One region of the Mycobacterium sp. BMJ-28 genome, then DNA from elsewhere that is predicted to be linked to it. Evidence: predicted binding sites of a transcription regulator. Region 1 holds the regulator's gene; each other region holds the start of a gene.
What was found. Region 1 encodes LexA, which represses DNA repair genes until DNA is damaged. Its sites were predicted from a motif close to CGAACANNTGTTCG; they were not measured.
Positions count from the first base shown of each region.

Region 2: a site for LexA is predicted at 1,878-1,891, ahead of ACXPWS_RS23870 (HNH endonuclease signature motif containing protein). Genes of this name have one in related genera too.
Region 3: a site for LexA is predicted at 2,049-2,062, ahead of ACXPWS_RS07275 (HNH endonuclease signature motif containing protein). Genes of this name have one in related genera too.

Region 1 is NZ_CM136783.1:3,930,898-3,935,877, forward strand. It holds gene ACXPWS_RS19500 (PhzF family phenazine biosynthesis protein) at 1-166, shown strand, start outside; gene nrdR (transcriptional regulator NrdR) at 170-631, opposite strand; gene ACXPWS_RS19510 (LysM peptidoglycan-binding domain-containing protein) at 722-1,300, opposite strand; gene lexA (transcriptional repressor LexA) at 1,496-2,170, shown strand; gene ACXPWS_RS19520 (LGFP repeat-containing protein) at 2,181-4,223, opposite strand; gene ACXPWS_RS19525 (acyl-CoA dehydrogenase family protein) at 4,359-4,980, opposite strand, start outside.
Region 2 is NZ_CM136783.1:4,800,920-4,805,899, reverse strand. It holds gene ACXPWS_RS23880 (SDR family NAD(P)-dependent oxidoreductase) at 1-648, shown strand, start outside; gene ACXPWS_RS23875 (CaiB/BaiF CoA transferase family protein) at 641-1,795, shown strand; gene ACXPWS_RS23870 (HNH endonuclease signature motif containing protein) at 2,050-3,363, shown strand; gene htpG (molecular chaperone HtpG) at 3,506-4,980, opposite strand, start outside.
Region 3 is NZ_CM136783.1:1,461,141-1,466,120, forward strand. It holds gene ACXPWS_RS07260 (AraC family transcriptional regulator) at 1-283, shown strand, start outside; gene ACXPWS_RS07265 (amidase) at 301-1,698, shown strand; gene ACXPWS_RS07270 (ribosomal protein L7/L12) at 1,682-1,942, shown strand; gene ACXPWS_RS07275 (HNH endonuclease signature motif containing protein) at 2,067-3,464, shown strand; gene ACXPWS_RS07280 (SRPBCC family protein) at 3,465-3,920, opposite strand; gene ACXPWS_RS07285 (DNA-deoxyinosine glycosylase) at 3,930-4,418, opposite strand; gene ACXPWS_RS07290 (adenylate cyclase regulatory domain-containing protein) at 4,437-4,980, shown strand, end outside.

The DNA.
Region 1 (4,980 bases):
GGACGAGGCAACCGGCGCGGCGGCGGTGCGGATGACCGAATATCTGAGCCGGAATCTACACATCACACAGGGCAGGGGCTCGCAGATCCGCACCTGGTGGGATGCGCAGGGCTGGGTGAAAGTGGCCGGACGCGTAGCCCGTGACGGCAACACGCGGCTGGACTGAGGTTCAGCCGGTACTGGTCACGCGATGGGCGCGCAGTGCCTCGATCTCGCGCTCGAAATCCTCGGCCGAACTGAACGACCGGTACACGGATGCGAATCGGAGATAGGCGACCTCGTCGAGTTCGCGCAGCGGCCCCAGGATGGCCAGCCCGACTTCATGGCTGGGTATCTCGGGTGAGCCCGCGGCGCGCACGGCGTCTTCGACCTGCTGCGCCAACAGGTTGAGCGCGTCGTCGTCGACCGCACGGCCCTGACAGGCCCGGCGGACACCTTTGATGACCTTCTCGCGACTGAACGGCTCGGTGACCCCGCTGCGCTTCACGACGGCCAGCACGGCCGTCTCCACGGTGGTGAACCGGCGACCGCATTCCGGGCATGATCGGCGGCGCCTGATGGCCTGGCCTTCGTCCGTCTCACGGGAGTCCACCACACGCGAATCGGGATGGCGGCAGAAAGGACAGTGCATCACCGCTCCTTCGCCGCGCCGCATGTCGACCACTTCGAACGTCTCCGAGCGTACCTGCACCAACCGAAGCCGTCCGTGGCCGCTCACCGATCAGCCGATCGGGGCGATGAGCGTTTGACCGGCCAGCACTGCGCTGGACTCGAGCTTGTTGAGTTCCTTGATGCGGTCCATCACCGAATTGACCGGGGCGTCGGGCGCCACCCGCTCTGCCACGTGCGCCAGCGTCTCCCCCGCTTCGACCTGCACGACCGACAGCCGGGTGGGCACCTGCACCGCGGTCTCGTCGACCCCGCCGCCCACCTGGGCGACCAGACCCAGCCACACCGTGATCGCGGCCGCGATCAGGGCGAGCACCACGGTGGTGACGGGCGTGATGGGACGACGGCGGTGCGAGGCGCGAGACATCAGCACACCGGTACCGCGATGCGACATCGGCGTGCCGCCGGGCCGGCGGACCTGCGGGCGGCGGCGGCGGACCACCACATCCCGGGGCAGCGGCCACACCTCGGCCGCGGCCGGGCGCCGGACCGCCACCTGGGCGCGGCCTGCGGCCCGGGCTCCGGACCTCGACACGGACCTGGAGCCGGAACCGGTGTCGAACTCGGTTTCGAACGCCGCGTCGAACGCACTGTCGAACTCGGTACCGAATCGGGTGTCCAGAATGGTCATTGTCCTGCCTTTCGCCGGGTGAGGCTGCCAATCGTTCGCTCTTGTGTTCGAAGATAGTCGATCATCTGTTCGATGGATAGAACACGTGATCGAACTGTTGCAAACGATAAACGCACCCACCGACAAGTCCGGCCCACGCGACACGCCTCGAACACATGTTTGATTAATGTGTGCGGGACGACTAGATTCGGCGCCATGAGCGACAGCATCGGCACCCCAGAGGCGCGTTCGGGACTCACCGAGCGGCAGCGCACCATTCTTGAGGTCATCCGCGCGTCGGTCACCACCCGCGGCTATCCGCCGAGTATCCGCGAAATCGGCGATGCGGTCGGGCTGACCTCGACGTCATCGGTCGCCCATCAGCTACGCACGCTGGAGAAGAAGGGCTACCTGCGGCGCGATCCCAACCGGCCGCGCGCGGTGGATGTCCGCGGCTCCGACGATATGGTGACGCCGGTCGTGAGCACCGATGTCACGGGCTCCGACGCGCTGCCAGAACCGACCTTCGTGCCGGTGCTGGGACGCATCGCCGCGGGCGGGCCGATCCTGGCCGAGGAGGCCGTGGAAGACGTGTTCCCGCTGCCCCGCGAGCTCGTCGGTGAGGGGTCGCTGTTCCTGCTGAAGGTGGTGGGCGAATCCATGATCGACGCCGCGATCTGCGACGGGGACTGGGTGGTCATCCGTCAGCAGAACGTTGCCGACAACGGCGATATCGTCGCGGCGATGATCGACGGCGAAGCCACCGTCAAGACGTTCAAGCGCACCCGCGGACAGGTGTGGCTGATGCCGCACAACCCGGTGTTCGACCCGATCCCAGGCAACGACGCGGTCGTGCTGGGCAAGGTCGTGACCGTCATCCGCAAGATCTGACCGACCGCACTCAGTCGGCTCGGACGAACCCGTTCGTCACCGCGAATTCCTCACTCACGAACCAGATCTCGGCTCGCGCCTGGTCATAGCCCGGCGTGCCCGGCGTCCAGTATTGCCCGGTACCGGTATCCGCTTTGACCCCGTATCCGTCGGGCGCGCGGTACGGGTCGCTGCCGGCCAGGCGCATCGAGGTGCGTGCCGGGTCGGGCTCCTCTATCTGGATCGCCGCGTGCCGGCCGCTGGGGAAGTCCGGTTCGTACGTGGACCGGGGTATCGACGGCAGGTCCGCCGCGAGGGGTGCCGCAGCGTCGGGTCCGGCATCGTCATCGGGGCCGGCTTCCTCGGCGTGCTCCGCCTCGTCGGACTGGATCCGGGTGGGCGCCGTGTCCACCGAGTCGGCGTCGGCGTCGAACTCCGGGAAATCGTGCCCGGCCGGTTCGGCCAGCTCCTCGACTTCATCGGCGTCGTCATCGTCATCGTCCCGGTCATCAGCCCGGGGCGCCGACACGGCCCACGGACTCTGCGGTGAGTACCCGCCCGGCTCCTGGCCGTATGCCGCCGGGCTGTGCTCGTAGTCGTCGGGCTCGTGTGATTCCGCCCGGCCATCGAAGCCGCCGCCGTATCCGCCGTGAAATTCGGACTGGTAGCCCTCGTCACCGTAATGATCGGCATCGAAATGCTCATCGCCGGAACGCCTGTTGCGCAACACCGCCACCGCGATCAGCCCGATCAGCGCCAGCAGCGGGATGAGGCCCAGCAGCCACCACCAACTCCAGGTGTACCACTTGCCGCCACTGCCACCGGCGGGCTCTGCGGCGGGAGCCTTCGGTGCATCGGCACCCGGCACCTCGAGCCCGGCCAGCTGCGACTGCAGGTTCGCCGGCTCGGTGGTGAACTTGTCGGCGTCCTCATCCCAGGAGATGCTGCCGCCGTTGAACTGCTGGGTGATGACGCTGCCGCTCTGGGTCTGATCCCCCTTGGGCGCGCCGAGCTCGCCGGTGGCACCGCCGAGTTTGTCCCACGCGGCATTCATCGCGCCGCGGACGATCACGGCGCCGAAGTCCGGGGTCCAGAAGATGACGGGCTTGTCCGCGGCCGCGAAGGGCACGAAGCGGCTGGCCGGGGCCAGCCCGCCGTCGGTCTCACTGGCCGTCGGGAAGCCGAGATCGCCGGTGGGGCCGCCCACGCTCTCGTACTTGGCGAGAACCTGGCCGGTGACCACATTGGCGCCGGTGGCCGGGCTGTAGAAGATCTTGCCGCCGGCGAAATTCTGGCCTGCTCCATCGGTGCCGATGGCGTACTGCCCGCCGGCCTGGGCGCCCAGCGGTCCGAGCGCACCACCGGCGGCCCGGCGCGCTGCCGCGATCTCCGAGGCGACGTCCGAGGGCACCGCCAGCCCGGCGAGCTGGTCGGCCAGCTCCGGAGGCGTCGTGGTGAAGGTTTTGGTCTTGCGGTCCCACGACACCTCACCACCGGTGAACTGCTGGGAGATCACCTCGCCGCGTGATGTCTCGTCGCCGGTCGGCACCCCGAGCACCGCGGCGGAGCCGCCGAGCTTGTCCCATGCGGCATTGATCGGCCCGCGCACCACCCTGGCCCCGTTGTCCGGGGTCCAGAAGATGACGGGCTTGTCCGCGGCGCTGAACGTGGTGTTGCGGCTGTCGGGGGCCCGGCCCGGGCCCTCGTCGATCGTGGGAAAGCCCAGGTCGCTGTCCGCTGGACCGCCCAGGGACTCGTACTTGTCCAGGATCGCGCCCGCCATGACGTGGGCGCCGGTCTCGGGAGTGAAGAAGATCTTGCCACCGGCGAAGTTCTGCCCGAATCCGGCGCCGGCGGCATAGACGCCGCCGTCCTTGGCCCCCAATGGTCCAGTGTCGCCACCGGCACCATCCCATGCCGCGCTGATCGCCGCGTCGGCGTCGCTCTCGGGGGTGGCGTGGGCCGGTGCGGCCAGCGCCATTGCCATCACGCAGGCCGCCACCACCATCGGCGCTGCCAGCCCCAGCAACGCACGCCCGGCGGCGGTGCGCAGCCGGGTTCGCTGCCTGGTCATCAGTCCTCCCGAACTCGTGCAAAGCATGGAAAAAGTATCGCTTTCGTCAACTTTGCGTCAGCCGGGTGCCATCTCGTGGGATATCGCGACCTGTACCGGATGCGTGTCGGAACCACGGCGTGTCGGCACAGGACCTCAGACACCGAGGCCGCGGCCGATGATCTCCTTCATGATTTCGGTGGTTCCGCCGTAGATGGTCTGGATCCGGGAGTCCAGGAATGCCCGCGCGATGGGGTACTCACGCATGTATCCGTAGCCGCCGTGCAACTGCAGGCAGCGGTCGACCAGGCGGACCTGAGCTTCGGTGGAATACCACTTGGCCATGGCCGCCTGGTCCACCGTCAGCTTGCGGTCCAGGTGCAACCGGATGAACTCGTCGACCATGATCCGCACCGCGGTGGCCTCGGTGGCCAGCTCGGCGAGGACGAACCGGCTGTTCTGGAAACTGCCGATCGGCTTGCCGAACGCCTTGCGCTCCTTGGTGTACTGCAGCGTCGCCTCCAGCGTCGACTCCATCGCGGCGGCGGCCATCACGGCGATGCTGATCCGCTCCTGGGGCAGGTTCTGCATGAGGTAGATGAAGCCCATACCTTCCTGACCGAGGAGGTTCTCGACGGGCACCTTGACGTCGGTGAACGACAACTCGGCGGTGTCTTGGGCTTCCAGCCCGATCTTGTCCAGATGGCGGCCCCGCTCGAAACCTTCCATGCCGCGCTCGACCATCAGCAGGCTGAAGCCCTGCGCACCCTTTTCCGGG
Region 2 (4,980 bases), 870 kb from region 1:
ATCGAACATTTCGGGCGTGTCGACATCCTCATCCACAATGCCGGCATCGTGCGCCGCGGCTCGCTCAAGGAGCTGACCTACCAGGATTTCGAGTCTGTGCTCGATGTGCACCTGCGGGGCGCCTTCCACGTGGTGCGCCCGGCATTCCCGCTCATGTGTACCGCCGGCTACGGGCGGATCGTGCTGACCTCTTCGATCGGCGGGCTGTACGGCAACCACGGTGTCGCCAACTATGCCGCAGCCAAGGCCGGGATCATCGGGCTCACCAATGTGGTCGCACTCGAAGGTGCCGCCGAAGGCGTGACGTGCAACGCGATCGTCCCGGGCGCGGTCACCAGAATGGCTGAGGGACTGGACACCTCGGCCTACCCGCCGATGGGATCGGATCTGGTGGCGCCCGCCGTCGGCTGGTTGGCGCACGAATCGTGTTCGGTCAGCGGCGAACTGTTCGTGGCGATCGCCGGTCGGGTGGCGCGGGCCTTCATCGCCGAGACACCAGGGGTGTACCAGCCGTCGTGGTCCATCGAGGACATCGCGGCGAACATCGACGCGATCCGCGACGACACCGCACCGCTGGTGTTCGCGCCGGTGCCCGACGGACATACCGATCACATTCGCTACTCGTTCGGGGTCGCCGCCCATGACTGAATTCCAGGGTCCACTCAAGGGGGTACGGGTCATCGACCTGACCGCGATGGTGATGGGGCCGTACTGCACCCAGATCATGGCCGATATGGGTGCCGACGTCATCAAGGTGGAACCGCCGGCCGGGGACAACACCCGATATATCTCGGTGGGCCCCGTCTCCGGGTTGAGCGGTGTCTTCATCAACGTGAACCGCGGTAAGCGGGGCGTGATGCTCGATCTGCAGACCAGCGAGGGCAAGGCAGCGTTGCGGTCGTTGATCGAGACCGCCGACGTGTTCATCCACTCGATGCGGGCCAAGGCGATCGCCAAGCTCGGGTTCACCTATGAGGACGTCGTCGCGCTGAACCCGTCCATCGTCTACACCAACTGCTACGGGTACGGCAGGCGCGGTCCCGACGCGGACCGCCCCGCCTATGACGACACCATTCAGGCCGAATGCGGATTGCCTGCGGTACAAGAACAATTGACCGGGGAAGCCAGCTATGTCGGCACCATCATGGCCGACAAGGTGGCGGGCCTGACGGCCCTGTACGCCACCACGATGGCGCTGTTCCACCGTGAGCGCACCGGTGAAGGGCAGGAGGTGGAGGTCAGCATGTTCGAGACCATGGCGTCGTTCATGTTGGTCGAACATGCCAACGGCGCCATGTTCGACCCCGCGCTCGGCCCGGCCGTGTATCCCCGCGCGGTGGCGCCCAACCGCAAGCCGTACGAGACCAAAGACGGTCAGATTGCGGCGCTCATCTACAACGACAAGCACTGGAATGCGTTCATCGAGCGGGTGCAGCCGGTCTGGAACAGCATCGAGTTCGCCACGCTCGAGCAGCGCGCCAAACAGATCGACACCGTGTACGGACTGGTGGCGCAGACGCTCAAGGAACGCACCACCGACGAGTGGCTACAACTGTTCCGCGAACTGGAGATCCCGGCCGCCGCCGTCAACACCCCGGACGCCTTGTTCGACAACGAACATCTCAAGGCCGTCGGACTGTTCGAGACCATCGAGACCGAGCACGGGACGATGCGCATCCCGGGTGTGCCGACCTGGTTCTCCCGCACACCCGGCCGGGTGCACGGACCCGCGCCGGAACTGGGCGCCGACACCGACGCGGTGCTGGCCGAGCTTCGGGCGCTGCCTGGGCGCTGAGACGTGTGTGCTCGGCTTGTGCCGGAAGGTGTTTCGGGACTTCGGGTCGGCACTTGCGTGGGGCCCCGGTGCGGCGTAGCATCGAACATAAGTTCGAATTGAAATGAGATGGTGCTCCCGCTATCGGTGAGCTTTTGCCGCGACTGTGTCGCTGAGAGGTTCGACGGTCCGTCGCAGACTGTTGAGCCATGTTGCCTAGATGATCCCGAACTTGTCTGCCCGCGTGCACTTCTGGGAAAGGCTCGGTATCTGGTATGGACGCCACCCATCTCAATGCTGTCATCGATGCGCTCATCGATGACCTCGCTCCGGCGCCACCACCCGAGGACGACGGCGACCGCAGACTGTGTCATCTGCTGGACTGTCCGCGGCGGGTGCTCGATGAGCAGCCCTTGCTGGCGGTGGTGGTCGCCGCGGTGACGGCGCGCAACCTGTTGGATCATGTGATCGCACAGGCCGTTGCGGCCGCCGAGCGGCTCGGGATCCCGGCCCGCAAGCACCTGCGTTCGGGGGCTGATCTGCTCACCAGTTGCGGTGTGGCCCCCGGCGCGGCACATCGGGCCGCGCGGGTGGGGCGGGCGGCGCACACCCTGCCGGCCCTCACCCAGTCCCAGCGTCTGGGTGGTCTCGGCATCGAGTTCGCCGACGCGGTCGGAAGGGGCGTCAAACACGTCGAAGGCAGGGTCGCCCTGTCCGACGAGGACCGGGCGAAGGTCGTCACCAAGTTGATGATCCAGACCACGCCATCGCAGGTGGCCGAGAAGGCCCGCGCGATCGCCATCGACAAAGCCTCGACGCAACCGCCGGTGGTCGGGGCCGTGCCGGTGGCCGAGAACGCTGACCTCAACGAGATGACAGTGGTGGTCAACGACGAAGGACGGGTCGCTGCGACCCTCGATGTCGACGCGCTCACCGGTGAGGAACTGCTCACCGCGCTGGACCCACTGTGCCGGCCCGTCCCGCTGCCAGACGGCTCACCCGACCCGCGCCCGGTCGGGAGGCGTCGCGCGGACGCCCTCGGCCACGTCGTGCGGACCTACCTGTCGAACTCGCGGCGCCCGACCTCCGGAGGGGTGCTCCCGCACGTCACCGTCATCCGGCCAGCGGAAGGAAAGGGGCTCGTGGACAGCCTGGGTTTCACCGGGCCGGTCAGCGCGACCACCGCTGACCTGATCTTGTGTGACAGCACGATCGGGGTGGTGACTGTTGATGGCGCGGGTGCGCCGCTGGATGTGGGACGCAGCGAAAGGCTGTTCACGCCCGTGATCCGGAAGGGGTTGGCGGTACGGGACGGTGGCTGCGCACACCCCGGCTGCGGGCGGCCGGTGTCCTGGTGCGACGCCCACCACATCACACCCTGGAGCAGCGGGGGCGCCACCAGCATCGACAACGGCGTCCTGCTGTGCCGACACCACCACACCGCCATCCACCACGGCGGCTGGCAGGTCTACCTGGGCACCGACCGCCACCCCTGGTTCATCCCACCCCACGATCCGGGCAGAGCAGAACCGGCACATCTGCGCTCACACGCACGACGCACCATGACCGACCTACCCACCGCCGCCTAAACGCTTTGTGCACCTTGACAACTACACAGAGAAACCGCCCGCGTGGTGGGTCCGGCGGAAGGTCACGCCGCCGGGCCCGCCTCTGCGAACCAGCGCCGGCGCGACCTGGCCAGAGACGACCCGTCACCTGCGCAGCGGGCAACTAGAAGGTCTTCGCCAACCGGTCGGCGAGAATGCCGGCGAAGCGCGCCGGATCGTCGAGGGACCCACCCTCGGCGAGAAGGGCTACGCCGTAGAGCAACTCGGCAGTCTCGCCGAGTCCGTCCGGTGACGACGCCAAGGCGTCCCGCAGACCCGTGACGAGTGCGTGATCGGGATTGAGCTCCAGGATGCGCTTGCCCACGGGCACGTCCTGCCCGGACGCACGGTACATGCGCGCCAGCTGCGGGGTGATGCCGAAAGTGTCGGTGATCAGGCATGCCGGCGACGAGGTCAGGCGCGTCGACAGCCGCACCTCCTTGACGTGCTCGTCGAGCGTTTCCTGCAGCCAGGCCAGCAGATCGGCGAAGTCGCTGCGGTCGCCGTTGCTCTTGTCGTCTCCGGAACCGAGGTCGACTTCACCCTTGGCGACCGACTGCAACTTCTTGCCCTGGAATTCCGGCACCGATTCGACCCACACCTCGTCGACCGGGTCGGTGAGCAGCAGCACCTCGTAGCCCTTGGCCTTGAAAGCCTCCAGATGGGGGGAGTGCTCCAGCAATTGGCGTGATTCACCCGTCGCGTAGAAGATCTGCTCCTGGTCGTCCTTCATCCGCCCGACGTAGTCGGCAAGGGTGGTCGAGTCGGTCTCACTGGCCGTCGACGCAAAAGACGACAGCTCCAGCAGGGTGTCGCGGTTGTCATGGTCGGAGAGCAGGCCCTCCTTGAACACGCGGCCGAACTGCGTCCAGAAGGTCACGTAATCGTCCGGCCGGTTGGCCTGGAGGTCCTTGATGGCCGACAGCACCTTCTTGGTGAGGCTGCGCCGGATCACCTTGATCTGGCGGTCCTGCTGGAGGATCTCCCGAGACACGTTCAGCGACATGTCCTGTGCGTCGACGACACCCTTGACGAATCGCAGGTACTCGGGCACCAGCTCGTCGCAGTCGGCCATGATGAAGACGCGCTTGACGTACAGCTGCACCCCGGTGTGCCCGTCGCGGTTGAACAGGTCGAACGGCGCTTGCGACGGGATGAACAACAACGCCTGGTACTCGAAGGTGCCTTCGGCCTTCATCGCGATGACATCGAGTGGCTCATCCCACGCGTGCGCGATATGCCGGTAGAACTCCTTGTACTCCTCGTCGGAGACCTCGCTCTTGGACTTCGCCCACAGCGCGGTACGCGAATTGAGTGTCTCGGTTTCGAAGGTGACGGTGGGCTCCGCGGTCTCCCCGTCGGCCGACTCGTCGGCTGGGACGGTCTTCTCGACCTCCATCCGGATCGGCCAGGAGATGAAGTCGGAGTACTTCTTGACCAGCTGCCTGATCTTCCACGGCGCGGTGTAGTCGTGCAGTTCGTTCTCGGTGTCCTCGGGCTTGAGGTGCAAGGTGACGGACGTGCCCTGCGGGGCGTCATCGACGGTCCCGATGGTGTAGGTGCCGTCGCCGCTGGATTCCCAACGGGTGGCGGACCTTT
Region 3 (4,980 bases), 2.5 Mb from region 1:
CGATGCCACGTTGCACAAGGTGGCACAGGTGATGGCGATATCGCCGTGGAGTGTCCGCACCACCCAACGGATGTTCGCGCACTATGTCGGGGTTCCGGTGAAATGGGTGTTGTGCCGCTACCGATTACAACAGGCCGCGCTGGAGATCGAGAGCCATCCCGGCCTGGACTTCGCCGATCTGGCCCACCGGCTGGGCTGGTATGACCAGGCGCACTTCATCAACGATTTCCGGGTCATGCTGGGCTGCACGCCCGGTGAGTACGCCACCACGCACGGCCCCTGAGCGCTAACGTTGCCCCGATGAGCGATATCGCGTTCGCCGGAGCGGCCGAGCACGCCCGCATGCTGGCCGCCGGTACTGTCACCGCGCCGGACCTGGTGGAACTCTATCTGTCCAGGATCGCTCGGATCGATCCAGAAATCCGTTCATACCGTGTGGTTTTCGCCGATTCGGCGCGCGCACAGGCGGTGGCCGCCCAGGCCCGGTTGGACGCGGGGGAGCGGCTGCCGCTGCTCGGCGTGCCGATCGCCATCAAGGACGACACCGATATCGCGGGTGAGGTGACCACCTACGGCAGCAGCGCGCACGGGCCCGCGGCGACCGCCGACGCGGAGGTGGTGCGGCGGCTGCGGGCGGCGGGTGCGGTACTGCTGGGCAAGACGTCGGTACCGGAGATGATGATCTGGCCGTTCACCGAGACGCTCACCTTCGGCGCGACCCGCAATCCGTGGAACCGGGACTTCGCGCCGGGCGGCAGCAGTGGGGGCAGCGGCGCGGCGATGGCCGCGGGGTTGGCCTCGCTGGCACTGGGATCCGATGGGATGGGCTCGATTCGGGTGCCGTCCACGTGGTGTGGACTGTTCGGGATCAAACCACAGCGCGGCCGGGTGCCTGCGGCGGCGCCCGAGCACTCCTGGTGTGGCCTGGTGGCGAACGGACCCATCGCGCGCACGGTGGCGGATGCCGCGCTGTTCCTCGACGTCACCGCACCCGGCGGCGATTTCGTGGCCGCGGCGGCTCGGCCCCCGGGTCGGCTGCGGATCGCCGTCAGCCTCAAGACGCCGCCGGGAGTGATCGCACGGGTCGGGGCCGCGCAGAAGGCTGCCGTGCGTGAAGCCGTGGCGTTGCTGCGCGAAATGGGTCATGACGTCCTCGAGCGCGACCCGGACTATCCGGCCGGCGTGGCGTACCGGCATGCGTTGCCGCGGTACTTCCGCGGTGTGTACGAGGATGTCCGCGCGTTGCCGCACCCGGACCGGCTGGACTCCCGGACAAGGGCTTTCGCGCGGATCGGCGGTCTGATCCCGCCGCGCCGGATGGCCGCGATCCTGGCCGCCGAACCGGCCATCGCCGCGCGGGTGCTGTCCATCTTCGATGACGTCGACGTCGTCCTCACGCCCGGCGCGGCCACCGGGCCGTCCAAGATCGGCGCCTACCAACGGCGCGGTGCGGTCTCGACGCTGGCGCTGGTGGCCGGCCGGGTGCCGTTCCAGGCGATGTGCAATGTCACGGGGCAGCCCGCGGCGGTGGTGCCGTGGGGGCTGGACCGCGACGGTGTGCCGACGTCGATCCAGCTGATGGGCCGGCCGTCCGGCGAGGCGACGCTGTTGTCACTGGGCGCGCAGATCGAGGCGGCCCGGCCCTGGGCGCACCGGCGGCCGCCCGGGCACACTGAGTCCCATGGGACTTTTCGGTAGCGCAAGCGAGGGTGATCTACAACGGCGGGTCGAGGAACTCGAACGCCGGGTGGCGGCACTGGAGCGGGCGGTGGGCAGGGCCGTGCCGCCGCGACCGATCGGGGACGCCAACGACACCTGGGCGAGTGCGGTGGTCCGCGATCTTGCCCTGCAGGGAAAGAAGATCGAGGCAATCAAGGTGCTCCGTTCGGAGACCGGGCTGAGCTTGAAGGAAGCCAAGGACATCGTGGACCGGCTGGGTTAGCGGGTTTAGCAACGTCTGGTGGCCGATGCAACGTCGAATCCTGTTGTGCGCGTGAATCTGTGGACAAATCGGTGACTGTGGATAACGTCCGAACTTGTCGGTGACTCGTACTAATGTTCGAGGCGTGGAGGTTGTGGTCGATCTGATGGTGGTGCTGGACAGACTGTCCGACACCATCTTTGACAACGCCTCGGTTACCGAGCTGTTGGAGGTCCAGTCCGCGCTGGAGCAGGTGTACCGGCGGGTGCCTGCGGTTCAGCACCGGGTGATGGCGGCGGTGAAAACACAGTCCGGCCCCGGTGAGCTGGGGGCGCGCAGCTGGGCCGATGCGTTGGGTATCCGGTTACGCCTGTCGAACAAGGAGGCCGGGCGCCGGCTGGCCGAGGGGGAACTGCTGGCCCCGCGCCGCACGGTGACCGGACAGGCGTTGGCGCCGGTGTATCCGGCCACCTCGGCCGCCCAAGCCCGCGGTGAACTGACGAGCGAGCACGTCCGGATCATCACCAGAACCATGAAGAAACTGCCGCCGTACGTGGATGAGCCGGCCCGTGCCGATGCCGAGGCGCTGCTGGCCTCGTACGCGGCGGTGTATGACCCGGACACGCTGCGCCGGTTGGCCAAGCATCTGCTTGACGTCATCGACCCGGACGGTCCCGAACCCAATGACGACGACATCGCCGAGCGCCGCGAAGACCGCCGCACGTTCGTGCTGGAGCCCCAAGACGACCAAGGGATGAGCGATTTTCATGGCACGGTCACTCCGGAGGGTCGGGCTTATCTGGAACCGATCTTCGGCAAGCTGGCCGCACCGGGGATGTGCAATCCCGAAGATGACACCCCCTGCACCACCGGAACTCCGTCAGCCGAGGTGATCGAGGTCGACACCCGCACCCGGGGGCAACGTCAACACGACGCTCTGGTCACCATCGCCCGCGATGCGTTGATGTCCGGCGGGTTGGGTCAACACAACGGGTTGCCGGTCACCGTGGTCCTGGGTGCCATCGCTGCAGAGTTCGAGGCCGGCACCGGACAAGCCATCACCGCGGCCGGGTCGCGAGTGCCGATGCGCGACGCGATCCGGCTGGCGTCGCATTCACTGCTGTGCCTGGCGGTGTTCGACGAGGTGTCCGGGCGGCCGTTGTATTTCGGGCGCACCAAACGCTGTGCCACCGCCGATCAGCGGCTGGTACTCACCTACCGGGACCGGGGCTGCACCTACCCGGGGTGCCGAGTGCCGGCCTACGGCTGCCAGGTCCATCACGCCAAACGCGGCTTCGCCCAAAACGGCCAGACCAATATCGACGAACTCGTACTCGCGTGTGGACCGCACAACCGCCTCGTCAAAGAAGACGCCTGGACCACCGTCATCAACAAGGACGGCAGGGTCGAATGGATCCCACCCCTGGCACTGGACACCGGCCAAGCCCGCACCAACATCTACCACCACCCGGAAACCATCGTGGGTGACAAGTACCCCGGCAGGACGGCCAGGCCGGATGCGCCGCCGGGCACCGCCGCGTGATCAGCCCGCCTCGACCTCGGCCTTGATTCGGTTGAGGGTGGTGGTCATGTCCCGGATGTTGCGCCGGGTCCGCAACTGGCCGCCGAAGAGGCCGAACACGGTGTCGAGTAACCCGGGGGTCATCCGGAAGGACTCGGTGACATCGGTGCCGCCGGCCGAAGGCGAAAGGGCGTAGTGCCAGTTGTTCACCGGCTTGTCGCCGGCCAGCACCTCGAAGCCGAACTCGCGTCCGGCCTCGCACGCGGTGACGCGGCATGTCGTCCAATACACCGGTCCGATCTCGTTGCGCTTGACGTGACCGCGGAACTTGGCGCCGAGCGCCGGGCCGGTCGCGCCGTCGAGCCACTCGGAGTCGAATACCTCCGGCGAGTACTTCGGGGTGTTGCGGATATCCGCGATCAGGTTCCACACCTGATCGGCCGGCGCGTTCATGTGTACGGTCACCGAAGCTTCCATGGCGCGATCCTAGTCGGCCAGGGCCGACTGCCAGGCCGCAAGTTTGTCGGCGAACCGCATGGTCTGGGCGGGACTGGTCGACGGCAGTCGGACGGCCGGGACTGCCGCGTCACCCACCAGGTGGCGGAAGTTCGCCTCGGCGGCCGCGCCGTTGAACACCACCCGCTCGATGCCCGGGTGGTCGGCGAAGAATCCGGCAAAATCGTTGGGCACCATGGTATCCCGCCGCACCGCGGAGTCCAGGCTGCCCTCGCGCACGCAACACCGCAGCACATCCCAGACCGCGACGCCGTGACCGAGCAGCGCCTGCACCCGGTCGGGGTAGGGCGCATCGGCGGCAAACCCGAACACCGCGCCGGTGATCCGCCAGAACGCGTTGCGCGGATTGCCGTAGTACTCACCCACGGCCAGTGACATGACGCTGGGCATGTTGCCGCAGATCAGCACGCGGGCATCGGGAGCGGCCAGTGGAGGCAGCCCGTGCAGCAGGTCGGTCATTCCGGCCACGATCTCACAATGACGATCGCATACCGCTACGTTGACCTCGTGGACTCTCCAGACTTCGCCGAACTGCTCGACGGGCTCGAGGGCGATGCGCGTGCCGAACGTGCCGAACTGATCCCCTGGTTGCTGGAGCGCGGGATCACCGCCGAGCAGATCCGTGATTCGTACGCGCCACTGCTGCTGGCCTCGCGCCGGGTGCTCGGAGACGATGGAACGCTGGTGTCGGCCCGCGAGATCAGTGAGTCGGCCGGTATCGACCTCGCGCTGCTCGGGCGGATTCAGCGGGCCGTCGGATTGCCGGTGTCCGAGGATCCCGATGCCCGGGTCCACCCCAAAGTGGACGGCGAAATCGCTTCTTATATCCGCAAGTTCACCGATATCGGCTTCGACGAGGACCGGATCGTGGAGGTGGTCCGGGTGATCGCCGACGGCCTGAGCAAGGCCGCCGAGGCCATGCGGTACACCGCGTTGCTGGCGATGATGTCGGCCGGCGCGAGCGAACTCGATATCGCCAAGGGCTCCGAAGCCATGCTCATGCAGGTGGAGCCGCTGTTCG